Regions from separate parts of the Arthrobacter sp. SE2 genome, predicted to be linked through region 1. Evidence: predicted binding sites of a transcription regulator. Region 1 holds the regulator's gene; each other region holds the start of a gene.
The links. Region 1 encodes HrcA, which represses chaperone genes, less so after heat shock. Its sites were predicted from a motif close to TTNGCACTCGNNNNNNNCGAGTGCNAA; they were not measured.
Positions count from the first base shown of each region.

Region 2: a site for HrcA is predicted at 2,085-2,111, ahead of AC4CS3_RS05110 (Hsp20/alpha crystallin family protein). Genes of this name have one in related genera too.
Region 3: a site for HrcA is predicted at 3,662-3,688, ahead of groL (chaperonin GroEL). Genes of this name have one in related genera too.
Region 4: a site for HrcA is predicted at 3,048-3,074, ahead of groES (co-chaperone GroES). Genes of this name have one in related genera too.

Region 1 covers NZ_JBZAYA010000018.1:52,374-57,739, forward strand. Annotated here, with positions in the region: gene hemW (radical SAM family heme chaperone HemW) at 1-496, shown strand, start outside; gene AC4CS3_RS19745 (DUF4870 domain-containing protein) at 550-963, opposite strand; gene AC4CS3_RS19750 (DUF3097 family protein) at 1,066-1,923, opposite strand; gene hrcA (heat-inducible transcriptional repressor HrcA) at 2,126-3,139, shown strand; gene dnaJ (molecular chaperone DnaJ) at 3,207-4,337, shown strand; gene AC4CS3_RS19765 (16S rRNA (uracil(1498)-N(3))-methyltransferase) at 4,340-5,116, shown strand; gene AC4CS3_RS19770 (GerMN domain-containing protein) at 5,150-5,366, opposite strand, start outside.
Region 2 covers NZ_JBZAYA010000003.1:40,246-44,277, reverse strand. Annotated here, with positions in the region: gene AC4CS3_RS05125 (LapA family protein) at 1-382, shown strand, start outside; partial or broken gene AC4CS3_RS05120 (dihydrodipicolinate synthase family protein) at 949-1,725, opposite strand; gene AC4CS3_RS05115 (MerR family transcriptional regulator) at 1,763-2,053, opposite strand; gene AC4CS3_RS05110 (Hsp20/alpha crystallin family protein) at 2,187-2,612, shown strand; gene AC4CS3_RS05105 (J domain-containing protein) at 2,824-3,285, shown strand; gene AC4CS3_RS05100 (hypothetical protein) at 3,319-3,693, shown strand.
Region 3 covers NZ_JBZAYA010000008.1:207,412-212,777, reverse strand. Annotated here, with positions in the region: gene AC4CS3_RS13385 (uracil-DNA glycosylase) at 1-749, opposite strand, end outside; gene AC4CS3_RS13380 (DUF3263 domain-containing protein) at 883-1,218, shown strand; gene AC4CS3_RS13375 (LytR C-terminal domain-containing protein) at 1,268-1,879, shown strand; gene AC4CS3_RS13370 (cold-shock protein) at 2,019-2,222, shown strand; gene AC4CS3_RS13365 (ABC transporter substrate-binding protein) at 2,369-3,604, shown strand; gene groL (chaperonin GroEL) at 3,901-5,366, shown strand, end outside.
Region 4 covers NZ_JBZAYA010000012.1:133,721-139,086, forward strand. Annotated here, with positions in the region: gene AC4CS3_RS16915 (GTP-binding protein) at 1-199, shown strand, start outside; gene ykgO (type B 50S ribosomal protein L36) at 266-388, shown strand; gene AC4CS3_RS16925 (shikimate 5-dehydrogenase) at 439-1,257, shown strand; gene AC4CS3_RS16930 (THUMP-like domain-containing protein) at 1,274-2,512, opposite strand; gene AC4CS3_RS16935 (hypothetical protein) at 2,590-3,000, shown strand; gene groES (co-chaperone GroES) at 3,223-3,519, shown strand; gene groL (chaperonin GroEL) at 3,606-5,216, shown strand.

The DNA of each region.
Region 1 (5,366 bases):
AATCGACGACGACGACCACGCCGCCAAATACGAACTCGCCGATCAGCTGATCAGCGCCGCAGGCCTGGACTGGTACGAGGTCAGCAATTGGTCCCGCACACCCGAACAGGCGTGCAAACACAACCTTGCCTACTGGCGGGGAGACGATTGGTGGGGCATCGGACCCGGCGCGCACTCCCACATGGGCGGCGTCCGCTGGTGGAACGTCAAACACCCCACCGCCTATGCCAACAGGCTCGGTAGCGGAGTGTCGCCGGCCGCTGGCCGTGAAACGCTCGACGCCGGAACCCGGGAAGTGGAACGCATCATGCTGGAGGCGCGCCTCGGAACCGGGCTTCAAGTCGACGCGCTCGACAAGGTGGGCCGGCACGCCGTCGCAGGCCTCATTGCAGACGGCCTGGTTGAGCCTGGAGCGGCCTTCCAAGGACGGTTGGTCCTGACACTCAAAGGCCGGCTACTCGCGGATGCGGTGGTCCGCCGGATCCTTCCGGACTAGCGGCAGGCGCTAGCGCCCGGCGCGGGAGCCGGCATCGGACCCGCGAAGACCGGCTACTTGATCCAGCGCAGGTTGAAACGGTAGCGGTGCGGCTGTCCGTGGTTGACGCGGATTCCGGCGGACACCGAGAAGCAGGTCACGGCGACCCAGATTGCCGTGGCAAGGACAGCGAACAAGTTTCCCACCACCGGGAGCAAGACAAGGACGTTGGCGAGCACTGCAGCAATCGTCGGAGGCAGGGTGAAGTTGAGCGCTTCCTTGGATTCCTGTGCCGTGAAGGGGCCACGTTCGCGGAAGATCAGGTAGATCAGAAGCGAAGGAACGCAGCCAAGGATCCCGCCGAAGTGCGCCAGTGTTGCCCACTGCCGGTCTTCCGAGGCGGTCAAGGGCAGCGCGTTGGCAGGAACGCCGTGGTACTGGGACTGGCCCGAGGTGCCGTCCCGATCGTCAGGAGCGTTGTCTGCCACAGTATCTTCCTTCGAGTATCTATCGGTGCAGTGTTGCTGTCCCAGAATACTTGCTCGGCACGCGATCAGCCGACCAACTCCTCTGCCCGGGGCACGCAATCATCACGGAACGGTCAGGAAATCGATCACTTCCTCCACGCGACCCAGCAAAGAGGCCTCCAAATCCGCGTAGCTGTGGACGGCGCCCAGAAGCTTCTGCCAACCCAGCCCGACATCTTCGGCCGTCTCATGCGGCCAGCCGAACGACCTCAGGATGCCGGTCTTCCAGTCCGTGCCACGCGCGATGGTTGGCCATTGCTCGATCCCCAACACCTTGGGCCGGATTGCCTGCCAGACGTCCACGTAGGGATGTCCCACGATCAGGACGTTTCCCGCGGCGCCCGGCAGTGTCATGGCGTCGGCAGCAATCCGCGACTCCTTCGAATCCGGTACCAAGTGGTCCACGAGGATTCCGAGCCGGCGGCCCGGGCCGGGGGAGAACCCGGCAATGGCCGCCTTGAGATCGTCCACGCCGTGCAAGGGCTCGACGACGATGCCCTCCACCCGGAGATCATCTCCCCACACCTTTTCCACGAGTTCGGCGTCGTGCTTGCCTTCCACCCAGATCCGGCTCGCCTTGGCGACTTGGGCCCGCTGCCCGGCGACGCGGACGGATCCCGATGCCGTCCTGCCTGCTTGCGCCGCGCCCTTGGCGGCCGCGGCGCGTGGAGCCGGCGGCACGAGCTTCACTGCCTGTCCCTCCAGGAGGAATCCGAATCCGAGCCGGAACGATTTGGCCTTTCCCCGCCGATCCTCAAGCACCACGATGTGCATGCCACCGGACTTCTCCACCCTGGTCACGGCCCCGACCCAACCGGACTGCACGTCCTCGAGAACCATCCCGCGTTCAACGGGCACCTCAGGCAGTTGCCGTTTGGCAGGCGAGGAGAGGTCTTGCGGGCCCCAATTGTCGTAAGACACGGTCTTCACACCACTTTGCGCTAGGGGGTTGGTCACGGTCCGTGGCATTTCCCAGGACCGCGCGGGAACCATGTTCGCCGCGAGCGGTACCAATGCTAACAACGAGGTGGCTCATACTAGACTTGTTAGCACTTGGGCATGTTGAGTGCTAATTGTTGAAATACCGGATTGTTGAGTACCGGCTGTTGAATGGAGGTGGGCAGTGAGCGAACCACGCAAGCTTGAAGTGTTACGCGCCATCGTGGAGGACTACGTTCACTCCCGCGAGCCAGTCGGTTCCAAAGCCTTGGTCGAACGGCACCATTTGGGAGTGTCGAGCGCCACCATCCGCAATGACATGGCCCTCTTGGAAGAAGAAGGCCTCATTGCAGCACCACACACCAGTGCGGGCCGCATTCCTACGGACAAGGGCTACCGCCTGTTCGTCGACCGTATTTCCGAGGTCAAGCCGCTTTCGGCCGCCGAGCGCCGGGCCATCCACTCGTTGCTTGAGGGACCAGACGACGTCGAGGACATCCTTGAGCGGACCGTCCGGCTCCTCTCCCAACTGACCAACCAGGTCGCCGTCGTCCAGTATCCGCACCTGAGCCGCGCGCGTGTCCGGCACATTGAGTTTGTCCTTTTGGCACCGCGCCAGGTCTTGGTGGTGTTGATCGCCGATTCGGGCAAAGTGGAACAGGGCGTTGTGCACGCAGCGACAGACGCCACTGACGAAGAGCTCATGGCCTTGCGGGCGCGATTCCTTGGAAGCATTGCCGGCTCCCAGCTCGACCTCATGCCGCAAGTCCTGCCCTCGGTGGTTGCCTTGTGCCCGCCGGCGCTTCGGAACCTTGCGGGCGCCCTTGCCCACGGCCTGGAAAGGCTTGCCGAGCGGAGCCGCGACGAACGCATGGTCATGGCGGGCACGGCAAACCTGGCCCGCTCCAACGTGGACTTCCCCTTGAGCATCGGTCCGGTCCTCGAAGCGCTTGAGGAGCAGGTGGTCATGTTGCGGCTGTTGTCGGACATGGCGGAGGACCCCCGGGGCGTCACGGTGAGCATCGGCCGCGAAAACCCCTATGACGGCCTGTCCGAGGCTTCGGTGGTTGCCACGGGCTACGGTCCGGGCAGCAGTGCCAAGATCGGCATTCTTGGACCCACCCGCATGGACTATCCCAACACCATGGCGGCCGTCCGTGCCGTCGCACGCTACCTTTCCCGCATTCTGGGCGGCTGACGGCCTCGGCTGGAAACCGCCTCGCAAGAAAAGCAGTGGAACCGTAAACAAGGAAGAGATATCGACTTTGAGCAGTCACTATGACGTTCTGGGCGTCTCGTCGGAAGCAACCGGCGAGGAGATCAAGAAGGCCTACCGCAAGCTCGCACGCAAGCTGCACCCCGATGTGAACCCCGGGGCGGGCGCTGCCGAGGAATTCAAGGCGGTGACCCACGCTTACGAGGTCCTCTCCGACCCCCAGAAGCGCCGCGTCTACGACGCCACCGGCAACGAGAACGGGACCGACAACGGTTTCGGCGGAGGCTACGCGGGCCAAGGATTCGCCTTCCAAGACATCTTCGACACCTTCTTCGGCGGAGGAGGAGGCGGCATGCAGGGCCCCGCATCACGCATGCGCCGCGGGCAGGACGCCCTGATCAGTGTGCGCATCGACTTGCGCGAGGCAGTGTTCGGTGTCAACAAAAAGCTTGAGGTGGACACCGCTGTCATCTGTCCCACGTGCGAAGGCTCATGCTGCCGTCCGGGCACCCACCCGGAGCGCTGCGACATCTGTGGCGGCTCGGGCCAGGTCCAGCGGGCTGTCCGCTCGATCCTCGGCCAGGTCATGACTGCCGCACCGTGTGGATCGTGCGAAGGTTTCGGCTCGATCATCAAGGATCCTTGTAATGAGTGCAACGGCCAGGGCCGCATCCGCAGCCGCCGTTCACTGACCGTCAAGGTGCCTGGCGGCGTCGCCACCGGGACCCGCATCCAGCTGTCGTCGCAAGGCGAAGCAGGTCCCGCGGGCGGTCCTCCCGGTGACCTCTACGTGGAGATCCGGGTCAACAGCGATTCCACCTACATCCGGGAAGGCGACGACCTTCACGCCACGCTGAGCGTTCCCATGACTGCCGCGGCACTGGGTACCGAGTTGCAGCTTGAGACTTTCGACGGTCCCCAGGAGATCGACGTCAAGTCCGGCACGCAGTCCGGCGAAGTCATCACCCTCCGTGGACTCGGCGTCACCCATCTCCGCGGCTACGGCAGGGGAGACCTCAAGGTGCACCTGCACGTTGAGACGCCCGGCAAGCTCGACGCCGCACAGGAAGACCTGCTTCGCCAACTGGCAAAATTGCGCGGAGAGCAGTTCACCGAAGGCAAGCTTGTGGCCAGCGGCGGGATGTTCGCGAAGCTGCGGGACAAGCTCGGTAACCTGTAGCGGTGAGCAACCCCGTATTCTTCACCGCAGCCGGAACGCTTGACGGGCTCGGCCCTGGTGACACTTTCGTGCTCGACGGCGCCGAAGCCAGGCATGCTGTCACCGTCAAACGCCTGGAAATCGGCGAAGCCGTCGATATTGCCGACGGCGCCGGAAAACGGCTCACGGGCACCGTGACCGAATCCGGGCAGGGAACCCTCACAGTCCTTGCCACCGCTGTCCAGGAGGAGCACCAACCAACCGTACGGCTCGTGTTGGTCCAGGCCCTCGCGAAGGGCGACCGTGACGAACTTGCCGTCGAGACGGCAACGGAACTCGGGATCGACGCCGTCGTGCCCTGGCAGGCGGAGCGTTCCATTGTCCGTTGGAAGGGTGACAGGGCGGCCAAAGCCCACGCGAAGTGGCAGTCCGTCGCCACGGCAGCCGCAAAGCAGGCGCGGCGCGCGTGGATTCCCGAGGTGCGTTCCGCCGTCGACGGCTCCGGCCTGGCTGCAGCGGTTGCCGCGGCTGACTTGGCGATCATCCTGCATGAGGACGCGAAACGTCCGCTGCGGGATGTCTTGGACAAGTGGCAGGCCGGGGTTTTCGACGCGGATACCGGAGCGGGTCGCGAAGTCCTGCTCATCGTCGGCCCGGAGGGTGGCATTTCACCGCGCGAAGTGACGAAGCTCAGCGACGTCGGCGCGGTCACCGCGCTCTTGGGCCACCACGTGCTTCGCTCGTCGACGGCGGGACCCGCCGCCGTCGTGCTGGCCAGTGACATTCTGGGGCGCTGGTAGCCCGTAGCGCACGTCCTGGATCAGCGAACGTCCTCAGCGAACGGTGAAACTTCGGGTATCCGTCGCGACGTCGGCATCGTTGGGTCCCACCAGGGAAACCCGCAATTCATAGCGACCCGCCCCGAGCCCCACTGTGAGGCTGAAGGCTCCACCTTGTCCGGGCACGGTAGAAGCAGTGGTCTGCCCGGCGAGGTAGGAGGACTTGTCGCCGTTTGAGTTCTCGCGGAGGATTTGCCAATGCAGTTTCTTC
Region 2 (4,032 bases), on a different contig from region 1:
GAACCAAGCGATACCCGAAATACCCGATCCGCAGCCCGGCGGTCCCCCATTCTCTGGATCCACCTCACCGCCAGCCGGCGCGCCGCAGGGCGCTTCCGCCGCCCCAAAGCCGAGAACTACACGTGCCGGCGTCGTTTGGGCCGCAGTCGTCGTGGGCTTGCTCGCGCTGATATTGCTGATCATCTTCATCCTGCAGAACCAGCAGCCGGTCAACGTCTTTTTCCTCGGGCTAGCGGTCACGGTCCCCCTGGGCATGGCGTTGTTCATCGCCGCCGTCGCCGGAGGCGTCCTCGTAGCCGCGGCCGGTGCAGTACGGATCATTCAGCTCCGGTCCGACGCCCGCAAAATACGAAAGTCGCGCAACAAGCCGAATCCAGAGTGAGTCGCAACTACGTAGCTCGTCCTGCGTTGACCTGTTGACAGGGCGTTTCCGCTAATCGAGGCCGGGCCATCGGGGCGATCATTAGCAGATCAAGGAGGCAGAGCTGTCTGGCTACCCGGCGCCGTCAAGGCAATCGATGCCCGCAGCAGAAGGCCAATCAGAGCCAAGCGGTTAGCCCGGCCCGCGCCTTCGCTGGTTCACACCGATACCTCAGGGCGATGGTGGAGACGTGCAGGTTGTCGGAGATGTACGCGAGCGGGAAACCGATCAGGTTCAGCTCGGCGCCGTCGAACAGGGTTCCCAGCAGGGCGAAGGCCAGGAGGACCGGATTTCCCTGCGGGTGTAGAACGTGGACGTGCCGCCTGAGGGCGCGGCACCTGCTGCAGAGGCCGCCTGCGCTGGGTGGTCCTTGAGGGCGGGGGCGGTCTTGTTCAGCTCGCGCATGCGCGAGTCCTCCTTCTCCAGCTGCGGTGCTGGGGGGTCGTCGTTGACCAAGATTGGAGAGAGTGAAACGTGGGGGGAAGGATGGCGGGAGCTTGGCCCGCCATCCTTGGGATCGGCGAGGATCAGGCGGGAACGGTGACGCTGCCCAGGTTGGCGGACTCCAGGGCCCGTGCGATTTCGTCGCCGGCGCCTTCAGCCAGGGGAAGCAGCGGCGGCCGGACGGTGGCGTGCTCAAGGATGCCGCGGGCGACGAGGCCTTCCTTGAGGGCGACGGTGCCTTCCATGTGGGACCCGCGGTGGTAGACGTTCTTGGTCACCGGCAGGAGGCGGTCGTGAATGGCGCGCGCCGCGGCGTAGTCCTTGGCCTTGCCGGCCGCGATCAGCTCGACGAGCGGTTCGGGGGCGAGCCCGCCGTAGCCGACGAGTGCACCGTCGACGTCGAACATGGTGTACAGCAGGTACTCGTCATGGCAGGTCAGGATCTGCAGCTCCGGGTAAGTTGCGTGAAGAACGGGGATTTCAGTGTCCCAGCGCTTCATGTTCCGCACGCCGTTCTTGGTGGCGAACACCCCTTCCTGCCCGGCGATCTCCAGCTGGGTCTCGAGATCGTAGGTGGCCTTGGTGGCGTCCGGGTACTGGAAGAGAATGAGCGGCAGGCCGGACGTTTCGTAGATTTCCTTGTAGCGGGTCTGCGGGGCGCCCTTCTGGTACCCGAAGTGCAGCCAGCCGTGGGATGGGTAGACCAGACCGGCAGATGCGCCGGCCTCGACCGCACGCTTGGCTTCCAGGGCGGCAACCATGTTGCCCTCCCCCGTGATGCCGGCGATGATCGGGATTTCGCCATTGACGGCGTTCTTGAATTCCCGGATGACAAGGGCCTGCTCCTCCTGGGTCAGGAAAGGCTCAAAAACAATACGGCCCAGCTCGCGGAGGTCCTCAGGGGCCGTTTGCGGACCTGAGTTCCGCCTCGAGGCGCCGGTTGTCGGCCTCCAGGACCAGGACCATCCGGATGCCGGCCAGGTTCAAGCCCAATTCCAGAAGCTCGCCGATCCGCCGCAATGTCACAAGGTCGTTCTCGCTGTACTGGCGGGTCCCGCCCAGGGTCCTGCCCGGTTCCAGCAGGCCCTTGCGTTCGTAGAGGCGCAGGTTCTGCTGACCCGTTCCCACCAGTGCGGCCGCAACGGAAATCGCATACACGCCCCTCCCCCGGTCCTCGGCCTGCCCCATCGGGCACCTCCAAAATCCTTCGAAAATCAGGCTTGCCCTGACCCATATAGAGTGCTATAAGAAATATATACCAGCCACCATAGATCGGCTGGATTGACAACAAAAAACTGCGATCTGCAAGGAGTGACACACCATGCTGATGCGAACGGACCCATTACGTGAACTCGACCGGCTCGCCGAACAGGTACTCGGCACCACAGCCCGGCCGGCGGCCATGCCGATGGACGCCTGGCGGGAAGGCGAGGACTTCGTGGTCGCCTTCGATCTGCCCGGAGTCAACGTGGACTCGGTGGACATCGACGTCGAACGCAACGTCCTGACCGTCAAGGCCGAACGCCCGGACCCCGTCGGCGAGGGCACGGAACTGATCGCCTCCGAACGGCCCCGCGGCGTCTTCAGCCGCCAGCTCATCCTCGGCGACGCGCTGGACACCGAAGGCGTCAAAGCAAACTACGACGCCGGCGTCCTGACCCTGCACATTCCGGTCGCGGAAAAAGCAAAACCGCGCCGCATCGAAATCGAAACCACCGGAAAACAGCGCCAGGAGATCAACGCCTGACCGCCGGCGCAGCCTCCCGGACCGGGAGCACCACAGCGGCCCACCATGTAAAGAGGGCGGTCGAGTTCACAGACCACGCCACAGCGCAGCCAGCGCACGGATGGATGAGGCCCCGAGGATGACTCCCGCAACGATGGTCCCCGGCCGAACCGGCCGGGGACCATCCCCCGCCCACGAGAACACCCATCTAAAACAAACACCACCGTCAACGATGAGGAACAACGGCCCCGACCTTTACGACATCCTGCATATCGCCCCCACCGCCACGGCGCGCGAGGTGACCCGCGCCTACCGCACGCTCATGCGCGGCCTGCACCCCGACACCCGGGCGGCCCGCGAACACCCCACCGGCCCCGGGCCGACGGAGCCGGAGACGAAGACGCAGGAAGAACTGCAGGAGCTCCGGGACATCATGGCCGCCTACGCCATCCTCGGCAACCCGGAAAAGCGGGCCGCCTATGACCGGGAGCACCCGCGTCCAGCCGCGAACGCTAAGCCGCAGCGCCCTGGCGCCGCCTCCGTTCGGATCCCAGGGCAGTTGCTTCCGGCGACGTCGCTTCTGATCGGACCGGTCATCTGGGAGCCGCCCGCCGGACGATCCGCGGGAATGCCGGTCCGGCAACGGTCATATCCGCCAACCGGCTACACGATGATCCTGCAGATCAGGCGTTGAGAGCCGGAAGCCACACAAGTCCAAGGAGCCCCCATGAGTGCCTGGCGCCCGTACGACAACCAATTGATGCCCGCGTTCTACGAACGCTTCGAAAAGCGGTGGGGCAAAGGAACAGCGCCGTTCCTGGACCCCGAAACCCACGAACAACCCATGCCCCGGGCCCAATGGATCAACCCGGATACCGGCGCCGCGGTCGCGGTCGTCCCCATCTGGACCGAAGACCCCCAGCACCGCTCCTTCGGGGTGTTCTACCTACCCCCGGCCGGCGACATCTGGGTCCTGCGGCCCGGCTACACAAACTACCTCGAAACCGACACCAGGAACACCGAGCAAGCCAGCCTGCGCAACGACGCCTTCCGAAAAGCCGTCGCACACGCCAAGGAATTCATCTACGGAACCCAACCCTGATTCTTCGGGAATACACCATGACCCCAAACGGCCCACGGATGATGGACCGGGGCCAAGGTAACGCGCCAATGCCCGGTGTCACCCTGTGCCGGGCACTGGCCCAGCTACCGCCGAGAGCATCTTCCAGGGAAACGCCCTCGCCCCGATCGTAGGCCGCGGAACCGGCCCGGCACTTGAGTACCGGCTACCTGTTGTGGCAGTGACGTGTCCGAGGCGCCTTGGGGGCTGTCGCAGGAACCCCTTGCCCGGGCGTGCATTCACGGCACATACGTCGAAGACTCGGGGCGGACCGCCATAGGCACATCCACAAAGCGGACATAAGTTTGGACACTGTCCACA
Region 3 (5,366 bases), on a different contig from region 1:
TCCCAGATGACGGGATCTGCGCCTTGCGCACGGAGCAGGGCATTGGCCCGGCTGAACGGGCGCGAACCGAAGAAACCGCGCGAGGCGGAGAGCGGACTGGGGTGCGCGGAGGAGATCACAGGGGCGCCTTCAAGCAGAGGCTGTACTGCTTCGGCGTCCTTGCCCCACAAGATCGCGACGAGCGGACTCTGCTTGCCCGCAACTGTGCGGCGGCGGGCGACGGCGGCGACCGCCGCCGTCGTGATGGCCTCCCAGCCTTTGCCCCGGTGCGAGCCGGCCGCACCGGCCGCGACGCTGAGCACCCTGTTCAGGAGGAGTACTCCTTGGCCCGTCCAAGCCGAAAGATCGCCGTGAACCCGCGGCGGGAGTCCGAGATCGGACTCCATCTCCCGGTAGATGTTCGAGAGGCTGCGGGGGATGGGCCGGGTTGGCCCGGAAACCGCGAAAGAGAGCCCGACGGCGTGTCCCGGCGTCGGGTAGGGGTCCTGGCCCAGGATGAGCACCTTGACGTCGGCAAGCGGCTGCCGGAAGGCGCGAAGGAGGTTGGACGCGGCAGGAAGCACGTGGGTTCCGCGTGTTGCCTCGGCCGCCACGAAGGTCAGCACCGAGCGCAACTCGTCCTCGACGCCAGAGAGCGCGTCGGCCCAGTCCGGCGCCATGAGGTCCGCCAAAGCCATTCCCGGGAGGGCCTCGAACTCGGCGGAGTGATCCTCGGATTCAAGCTCGAATAACGCTTCTTCGCCTGCCACCCAGTCATTGTCCCTGTCCGGAGGCTCCGGGGAAAGCGGCTCCGCAAGGCGGCGGGGCAAATGACATCGATGTTATTCGCCCGTTACCATGGGCGGGGGACATTTTTCAGTCAATGCGTCGAAGGAGTGTGTCGTGGCAGAACCCGCACGCGAACCCATGGCGTCCGTAGCAACTGGATTGGTACTCGAAGACCTGTCCACCGGACTCCGCAGCGATTCGCCGCTCGGCGAGCGTGAACAGCAGATGCTCGCCCTGGAGAGGCAATGGTGGAAGTACGCCGGGGCCAAGGAACAGGCCGTCAGGGAACTCTTCGATCTCTCCGCGACCCACTACTACCAGCTGCTCAACGCCCTCATCGACACCGAGGAAGCACTCGCGCACGATCCTATGCTGGTCAAGAGATTGCGTAGACTACGTATGTCACGTCAGAGGGCCCGCACAGCGCGTCGTCTCGGTTCTGACGCTTAGAGCACCCGCTGATCCCCCAGCAAGCAAGCAGCAAGGACAAGGCTTCACCATGACCAAATTTGCCCGGGATGAATTCGACCGTGTCCCGCAGAGCTCATCGCGCCAAGGTGTCCACAGGCTCGTCGCGTCCGCTTCCCGGCCCGCCCTGTGGCCGGTGCTGCTGCTGGGCGGCATTGCGCTGGCTGTAGGCCTCGTTGCGTTCCTCATCCTTCCGAAGCTTGGATTCACCTCTTCGACGACGCCGCAAGCCGTCGTCACCGCGGATGCCCCCAAGCAAAGCGCCGCGACGTCACCATCCGCAAGCGGCGCCGCGCAGGCGTCCAGCCAGCCAAGCCCGAGCGACACACCTTCCAGCACGCCGACGCCGACCCCGAGCACGGCGCCGTTGGACAAGACGGCGGCAGTCGCGGTCTACAACGGCACCACCACCGGTGGCCTGGCTGCCCGCGTGGCCGGCCTCGTTCAAGGCGGAGGCTGGCCGTTGTCCACCGTCGCAAACTGGGGTGGCATGCCCCAGCAGACGTCGTCGGTCTTCTACAAGGGCGCAGCCCAGAAGGGCAATGCCGAAGCGCTCGGTAAATTGCTGGGCATTTCCAACCTTGTGGACAGTGCCGAATTCCAGCAGCCCGTGGTTGTCATTCTGGGCCCCGGCTACAAGTAGCAACTCGGTTACGCCTCAATAACATTGCGGCCACCCACACCCGAGGTTGCGCTACGGCAACGTGACTGTGGTTACAGTAGTTGTGAGCTGGCCCGGAGATCCCGGAAGCCGGCCACTGCTAGTTGAAAGTGTGGGGATCATGGCTTTGGGAACCGTCAAATGGTTCAATGCCGAAAAGGGCTACGGGTTCATCACTGTCGATGAGTCCGGTGACGACATCTTTGTGCATTGGTCCGCCATCCAGATGGATGGATTCCGTGCGCTCGAAGAAGGACAACGGGTCGACTTCGAACTGGGCGAGGGCCAGAAGGGCCCGCAGGCAGAAAGCGTGCGGCTCATCTAGTGGGTGTTGCGGCAACAGGGCTGTCCCAGCCTTTTGGAACTCAGCCTTTTGGAACCCAGCCCCTCGGAGGGCGCCGGTCCCGGGCAATTCCTCTTCTTGCAGGCTTTGCCGCCTTGGCCCTTGGACTGGCCGGATGTTCCGCCCCCGTGGCTAACGCCAGGCTCAGCTCGGTTACCCCGAGCGGCGACGGCATCGTGCGCATCGGTGTGATTCTGGACAATACCGGCAGTTCCGCATTCCTCAACGAGTCCGAGCTGGCAGCCGCCAAGTTGGCCGTCAAGCAAATCAACGATGCAGGCGGATACAAGGGCCATCCCGTCGAGTTGCTTCCGGCGTCGGTGGCCAGCGAAAGCAGCAGCGCTAGCCAGGGGGCCAGCGCGGCGGCTTTCACTGCCGATACCGCGGCGCAAGCCAAGGCGTTGCTCTCAGCCCACGCCGACGTCGTTGTGGGGCCGACGGATTCCAGCCATGCGCCCGCCGCCATCGATGTGCTGTCTCCTGCCCGGATTCCACTTATCTCGCCGGCCAACACGGCGTCAGGACTCAGCAGCTACAAGAACGGCGGCTTTTACTTCCGCACTTCGGCCGCCGATGCCGCACAGGGCAGCGTCCTGGCGAAGCTTGCCCACGACGCCGGCGCCAAGAGGATTTCCGTCATGCATGAAGCCGGGGACTACGGTACACGTGTCTCCGGAGCGGTCATGGACGCCGCCCGCGGCCTCGGAATGGACGCCGTGACCAACGCGGAATTCGCGGCCGGCAAAGCAGCTCCCGCCGCGGCGGGCATCAAGTCCGGCACACCGGACGCCGTCGTCGTGGTTGCCCGTGATGGTGCCCAAGGCGCCCTGGCCGAGCTACTAAACGCGGGGCTGAGCGGCAAGAGCCTGATTTTGAGCGACGGTGCCATCCGCCAATACGGAACCGCGCTCGGTGCCGGTGGCCTCAACGGCGCGCGGGGGATTCTTCCGGGTGTCTTCCCGAGTGCGGCGTTCCAAGCCGATCTGACTGGCATCTACCCCAAACTCAAGGACACGACGTACGCCGCCGAGACGTACGACGCCGTTACCCTCGCGGCGCTTGCGGCCGCAGCGGCGGGCGACGACGCTGGTGGCTCGATCGCGGCCTGGCTCACCACAGTGTCCGGCGGGACGCGTCCGACGTCGGGCGATGCGGCAACGAAAGAACGCGCGTCCTGTACGTCATACAAGGACTGCGTCGAGCTGCTGAAGGGGGGCAAGCTCCCGGATTACGACGGCGAGTCCGGCACCATCGGGTTCGACGCCAACGGCGACGTCACCTCGTCGAATTACATGGTCTTCACCTACGGGGCAGACAACACTGCGCGGGTTAGCGGCAAGGAGACGGCCTCACGGACTCCGTGAGGGCTTGTGCCCGTAGCGAATTCCCTTGGCGTGGCGAGTAGTTTCCAGCTCTTGCTGCTTGCACTCTCCTCAGGTGAGTGCTAATTATTGATTAGCACTCTCAAGCACTGACTGCTAATTCTTCGCGGCTGCGGCCGTATGGAAACAGTGGTGGTGCCTGGGAGAACAAAGAAAACCTTGCTGGGGTGAGGTCCGGAGCACGCGGCGTACAGAGGCCGAATGCGAAGGATCGTCCGTCGCGGGCACCGCAGTGAAGGCACCTTCTTAACGACTGTCCCGAAAGGACTACCGCCGTTATGGCCAAGATCATTGCATTTGATGAAGAGGCACGCCGCGGTCTCGAGCGGGGTCTGAACATCCTCGCCGACGCCGTCAAGGTCACCCTCGGCCCGCGTGGACGCAACGTCGTCCTCGAAAAGAAGTGGGGCGCCCCCACGATCACCAACGATGGCGTTTCCATCGCTAAAGAGATCGAACTGGACGACCCGTTCGAGAAGATCGGCGCAGAGCTGGTCAAGGAAGTTGCCAAGAAGACGGACGACGTCGCTGGCGACGGCACCACCACTGCCACCGTCCTGGCCCAGGCACTGGTCAAGGAAGGCCTGCGCAACGTAGCTGCCGGCGCCGACCCGCTGTCCCTCAAGCGCGGCATCGAGAAGGCTGTTGAAGCCGTCATCCGCGAGCTGCTCGCCTCCGCCAAGGAGATCGAGACCAAGGAAGAGATCGCTGCCACGGCTTCCATCTCTGCCGGCGACACCGAAATCGGTAACCTCATTGCTGAAGCCTTGGACAAGGTCGGCAAGGAAGGCGTCATCACGGTCGAGGAGTCCAACACCTTCGGCCTTGAGCTTGAGCTCACCGAAGGCATGCGCTTCGACAAGGGTTACATCTCCGCTTACTTCGTCACCGACGCAGAGCGCCAGGAAACCATCCTCGAAGACCCGTACATCCTGATCGTCAACTCCAAGATCTCCAACGTGAAGGAACTCGTTGCGGTCCTGGAGAAGGTCATGCAGTCCAACAAGCCGCTGCTGATCATCGCCGAAGACATCGAGGGCGAGGCCCTGGCCACCCTGATCGTCAACAAGATCCGTGGCACCTTCAAGTCCGTTGCCGTCAAGGCTCCGGGCTTCGGTGACCGCCGCAAGGCACAGCTCGCCGACATCGCCATCCTCACCGGTGGCCAGGTCATCTCCTCCGAGGTCGGCCTCAGCCTCGAGAACGCAACCCTCGAACTGCTCGGCAACGCCCGCAAGGTTGTTGTCACCAAGGACGAGACCACCATCGTCGAAGGTGCCGGCGACGCCGACGCCATCGCCGGCCGCGTGGCGCAGATCCGTGCCGAGATCGAGAACTCCGATTCCGACTACGACCGCGAGAAGCTGCAGGAGCGCCTGGCCAAGCTGGCCGGCGGCGTTGCAGTCATCAAGGCCGGTGCCGCAACCGAGGTAGAGCTCAAGGAGCGCAAGCACCGCATTGAGGACGCAGTCCGCAACGCGAAGGCTGCCGTTGAAGAAGGCATCGTCGCCGGTGGTGGCGTTGCCCTCATCCAGGCCGGTGCCAAGGCATTCGCCAACCTGCAGCTCGAAGGCGACGAAGCAACGGGCGCCAACATCGTCCGCGTTGCCATCGACGCTCCGCTCAAGCAGATCGCTTACAACGCCGGCCTCGAGCCGGGCGTTGTCATCGACAAGGTCCGCGGCCTGCCGTCGGGCCACGGCCTGAACGCTGCAACCGGCGTTTACGAGGACCTGCTGGCCGC
Region 4 (5,366 bases), on a different contig from region 1:
CCCCGACGTCGACGCCGTCCTTGACTGGCATCCCCGCTTCGGCGACCGGGGCACGGTGCTGGCCGTGACTGGACGAGGGGAGGACCTCGACGCCGCCGAAATCCGGGCACTCCTGGACGGATGCGCGCTGAGCGAAGCGGAGATGCGGATCGGCTTCGCCGGACTCGAGGACCCTTTTGAACTCGAATCCACCCTTTAGCCGGGCTTCAGCCTCGGTGGAACAAAACCGCAATCAAACAAGTCAAAACCCCAGAAGGAGAACCCCATGAAAGTCAGGAATTCGCTGCGTGCCCTCAAGAAGATCCCCGGCGCGCAAGTGGTCCGCCGGCGCGGCCGCACCTTTGTCATCAACAAGCTGAATCCGCGCTTCAAGGCGCGCCAAGGCTAGCTCCCCGTCTAGGCTGGGCAGAGAACCCGCTACGCGAAGGAAGCCCCGTTATGCCGATCCTCAATAAAGACATGACGCTCTGTATTTCTCTCTCTGCCCGGCCGAGCAACAACGGAACGCGTTTCCACAACTTCCTCTATGAGGCGCTTGGCCTGAACTGGATCTACAAGGCCTTCGCTCCCACCGACCTTCCGAACGCGATCGCCGGCGTGCGCGGCCTGGGCATCCGCGGCTGCGCCGTCTCGATGCCCTACAAGGAAGACGTCATCGCCCTTGTCGACCGCATGGACGCTTCAGCCGCCGCTATCGACTCGGTCAACACGATCGTGAACGACACCGGCGTACTCACGGCCTACAACACGGACTACACTGCGATCGCCCAGTTGATCGAGCGCAACGCGATCGACCCGGCGTCGTCCGTGCTGCTCCGGGGTTCCGGCGGCATGGCCAAGGCCACTGCGGCTGCCTTCCGCGACGCCGGTTTCTCCCGCGTCACGGTGGTTGCCCGGAATGAAAAGCCCGGACAAGCCCTCGCGGGGCTCTATGGCTTCGGCTGGCAGGCAGAAGTAGGGGAGTCGACGGCGGACGTGCTCGTCAACGTCACACCGATCGGCATGGCGGGCGGTCCCGAGTCCGGCTCGCTGTCCTTCCCCGAAGCAGCGGTGTCGGCCGCGCAGGTGGTGTTCGACGTCGTCGCCCTCCCTGCAGAGACGCCGCTCATCAAGGCCGGCCGCGCGGCAGGAAAGACCGTGATCAGCGGCGCCGAGGTAGCCACCATCCAGGCCCTTGAACAGTTCGTGCTCTACACGGGCATCACGCCGACGCCGGAGCAAGTGGCCGCAGCCGAGGAGTTCACGCGCGCCCAATAGGGCGCCGCAGGCCGGTTCAGGCAGCCGTTACCGGTTCCACCACAACAGCAACCTTTTCCTCGCCGATCCTGGTGAGGACCAAGGTGGCTGTTTTGTTGCCGCGGGCTTTAGCCGAGTTCTTTCCGGCCGGCAGCAATTGTTTCCGCAGCTCTTCGGGGGTAACGGAGGTGCCGCGTTTCTTGATGTCCAGGACGCCGACGCCGTTGGCCTTCACCCAGGCTTTGAGTGCCTTGACGTTCAGCGGCATGACTTCCAAAACTTTGTAGGCGCGGGCGAACGGGGTCTCCACCAGTTCCGGAGCGCAAATGTAGGCAATGTGTAGATCCACCAGGTGGCCACCGAGCCGGAGCGCGACGTCGGCCACCAGGCCCGCGCGGATCACCGCGCCATCCGGTTCGTAAAGGTATCCCTCCACGGGCCCGACGTCGGGCACCGGGCCGCCGTCGAAATCTTCGCCGCTGGTGATCTCGGCGGCGCCCTGTGGCCCAAGCACCAGGGCAGCGCGGCGGATGCCGGGACGGGCGACGTCGTTGAACCACAGCGTGACTTCCGTGACGTCCCCTCCCACCGAGATCCACTGTGCCTCGCAGCCGGTTGGAACCGATTCGTGCGGCATTCCCGGACCCATCTTGACCCCGACGGACTTGCCCGTGGCGGCCAATGATTCAACGAAGGACAACGGCGGCGAGAACGCCTCGGGGTCCCAGATCCTTTTGGTTCCCGACGACGACGTCGTGCGTCGCGCCGGATCGAGCCACACGCCGTCGACCCCGTCGAGGGGCACCGAGGTTGCGTCGGAGTGCACTACCGTCGCGTGCGGGAACGGAATGAGGTTGATGGTGGCGCAGGCTGCGGTGGTCTCGTCGAGCTCCACGGCGGTGACCTTGATGTCCATGGAGGCCATGGCCATGGAATCTGCTCCAAGCCCGCAGCCGAGGTCCGCGACGTGCTGCGTGCCGGCGTTGGCGAAGCGTTCGGCATGCCTGGCCGCAACATTGAGCCGGGTGGCCTGCTCCAGGCCGGCCTGGGTGAAGAGCATCTGCCGGGCGAATTCGCCGAACTTGGCCTCGGCCCGGGTGCGGAGCCTGGATTGGGTGAGGACGGCGGCAACGAGCGCAGGGGAGTGGCCGTCTTTGCGCAGGCGGGCATTCAGGGCGAAGGCTTCGTCATCGCGGTACGGTCCCAAGGACGCCAGCAGTTCCCAACCTTCCGTTGTCAGCAAGGGGGCGATCTGTTCCTGGGGTGTGTCAGCCATGGGAACTAGCCTAGTGCTCGCTCGTCATACGGGGTCGGGAGGGATCCGGGAGCGCTCGGGCGGATAGGGTTGATGCCATGGAAGACAACCCAGTACGCCAGCCTGACGACGCCAATGGATCTCCCTCTGTCCCCGATAAACGTCCCTTCGCCGGAAATCTCTCCAAGTATGCCCGTCCTGCGCTCATCGTGGGTGCCCTGATTGCCATTGTCTGCATCGCGCTGTTGATCATTATTTTCTTCCTAGACTCCTTCAACGCGGCCACCTACTCCATGACCGGAAAGAGCGTCCAGGACGCCACGGATGAGGCCCGGGACATCCGTGACACCTACACCGGTGCCCGCATCGGAGCGATCGTCGGGCTGGTGGTGTTCGGCGTCGTCGCGCTCGCGAGCGGCGTAGTGCTCTATCTGAACCGCGGAACCGCGCAGACGGAAGAGTACGACGACGGCGAGGACGTTGACTTCGACGACCTCGCCGGGCAATAAGCGTGTGAGCCGGAAGCCGCCATCGGACGTTCACCCGTGACGGAATTCTGGCACTCGCCTTGACCGAGTGCTAATGCTTACATAGAGTCTTGATTAGCACTCTCCCTAGGCGGGTGCTAATCATGCCGCCAGGCACTTACCGGCACCGCGACGACGGTAAGCCCGCCACGGCACCCCTGGTTTGATAGTCCATGTACTACCTCACGTAAAGGAGAGATCCGAGTGTCGGTCTCCATTAAGCCTCTCGAGGATCGCATTGTTGTCCGCCCGCTCGAAGCAGAGCAGACCACGGCTTCCGGCCTGGTCATCCCGGACACTGCACAGGAAAAGCCGCAGGAAGGCGAAGTTGTTGCAGTTGGCCCCGGCCGCTTCGATGACAACGGCAACCGCGTGCCCGTCGACGTAACCGTTGGCGACGTCGTCATCTACTCCAAGTACGGCGGAACTGAAGTCAAGACCGGCGGCAACGAATACCTCGTTCTGTCCGCCCGCGACGTTCTGGCGATCGTCGTTAAGTAATTCCCTGGATCCCGCATCGCAGATCAAGTCGGACTTCTTCCGGTCGAATCAGCGGTGCGGGTTTTCCGTCTTGAAAGGACACAACCATGGCAAAGCAGCTTGCGTTTAACGACGCTGCCCGTCGCTCGCTCGAAGCAGGCATTGACAAGCTCGCCAACACCGTCAAGGTCACCCTTGGCCCGCGTGGCCGCAACGTCGTTCTGGACAAGAAGTGGGGAGCTCCCACCATCACCAACGACGGCGTGACGATCGCCCGCGAAGTCGAACTCGACGACCCGTATGAGAACCTTGGTGCGCAGCTGGCCAAGGAAGTCGCCACCAAGACCAATGACGTCGCAGGCGACGGCACCACCACGGCCACCGTACTGGCACAGGCACTCGTCAAGGAAGGCCTGCGCAACGTTGCCGCCGGAGCCGCCCCTGGCGAAATCAAGCGCGGCATCGAGGTTTCGGTCCAGGCCGTGGCTGCCCGCCTTCTTGAGAACGCCCGCGAAGTAGAAGGCACCCAGGTTGCCAGCGTTGCCGCGATCTCCGCCCAGAGCGATGAGGTTGGCGAGCTCCTTGCCGAGGCTTTCGGCAAGGTCGGCAAGGATGGTGTCATCACCATCGAAGAGTCCTCCACCACGCAGACCGAACTGGTCCTCACCGAGGGCATGCAGTTCGACAAGGGTTACCTGTCCCCGTACTTCGTCACTGACGCGGAACGCCAGGAAGCTGTTCTGGAAGACGCGCTCATCCTTATCAACCAGGGCAAGATCTCCTCGCTGCAGGAATTCCTACCGCTTCTCGAGAAGGCCCTGCAGGCTGCCAAGCCGCTCTTCATCATTGCCGAGGACATCGACGGCGAGGCACTGTCCACGCTGATCGTGAACCGTATCCGTGGCACCCTGAACGTCGTTGCCGTCAAGGCTCCGGGCTTCGGTGACCGCCGCAAGGCCATGCTGCAGGACATTGCCACACTGACCGGCGCACAGGTTGTCTCCCCGGAGCTCGGCCTGTCCCTCGACCAGGTTGGCCTCGAGGTCCTCGGCAGCGCCCGCCGGATCACCGTCACCAAGGACAACACCACCATCGTTGACGGCGCCGGCACTCCCGAGGACGTCGCAGCCCGCGTCGCCCAGATCCGTGCAGAGCTGACCCGCACCGACTCCGATTGGGACCGGGAAAAGCTGCAGGAAAGGCTTGCAAAGCTGGCAGGCGGCATCGGCGTGATCAAGGTCGGCGCAGCCACCGAGGTCGAGCTCAAGGAAAAGAAGCACCGTATCGAGGACGCAGTGTCGTCCACGCGTGCTGCCCTTGAAGAAGGCATCGTCTCCGGTGGTGGCTCCGCCCTCATCCACGCCCTCAAGGCACTGGACGAGGACGCTGCCGTCAAGGCACTGGAAGGCGACGCGGCTGCCGCCGTCGGCATCGTCCGCCGGGCCCTGACCCAGCCGCTTCGCTGGATCGCCCAGAACGCCGGCTTCGACGGCTACGTCGTCGTCGCCAAGGTTGCCGAGCTGGAAGACAACCACGGCTTCAACGCGAAGTCCGGTGTGTACGAGGACCTGATCGCCGCCGGCGTGATTGACCCCGTCAAGGTCACCCGCTCCGCGCTTCAGAACGCCGCATCCATCGCAGCCCTGGTTCTCACCACCGAGACCCTGGTTGTCGAGAAGCCGGCCGAGGAAGACGAGCACGCAGGTCACAGCCACTAATCCTGGTTGTTTGATGCGCGAGGCCCGGTCCCCTTTGGGGCCGGGCCTCCTGCATTTGGCCCGCCGTTTCGGCGCAGACGGGCCCACAGTTGGTACCGGGCAATCACCCTGTGAACGCCCAGCTAGGTATGGCTCAATTGAAGGATGGGT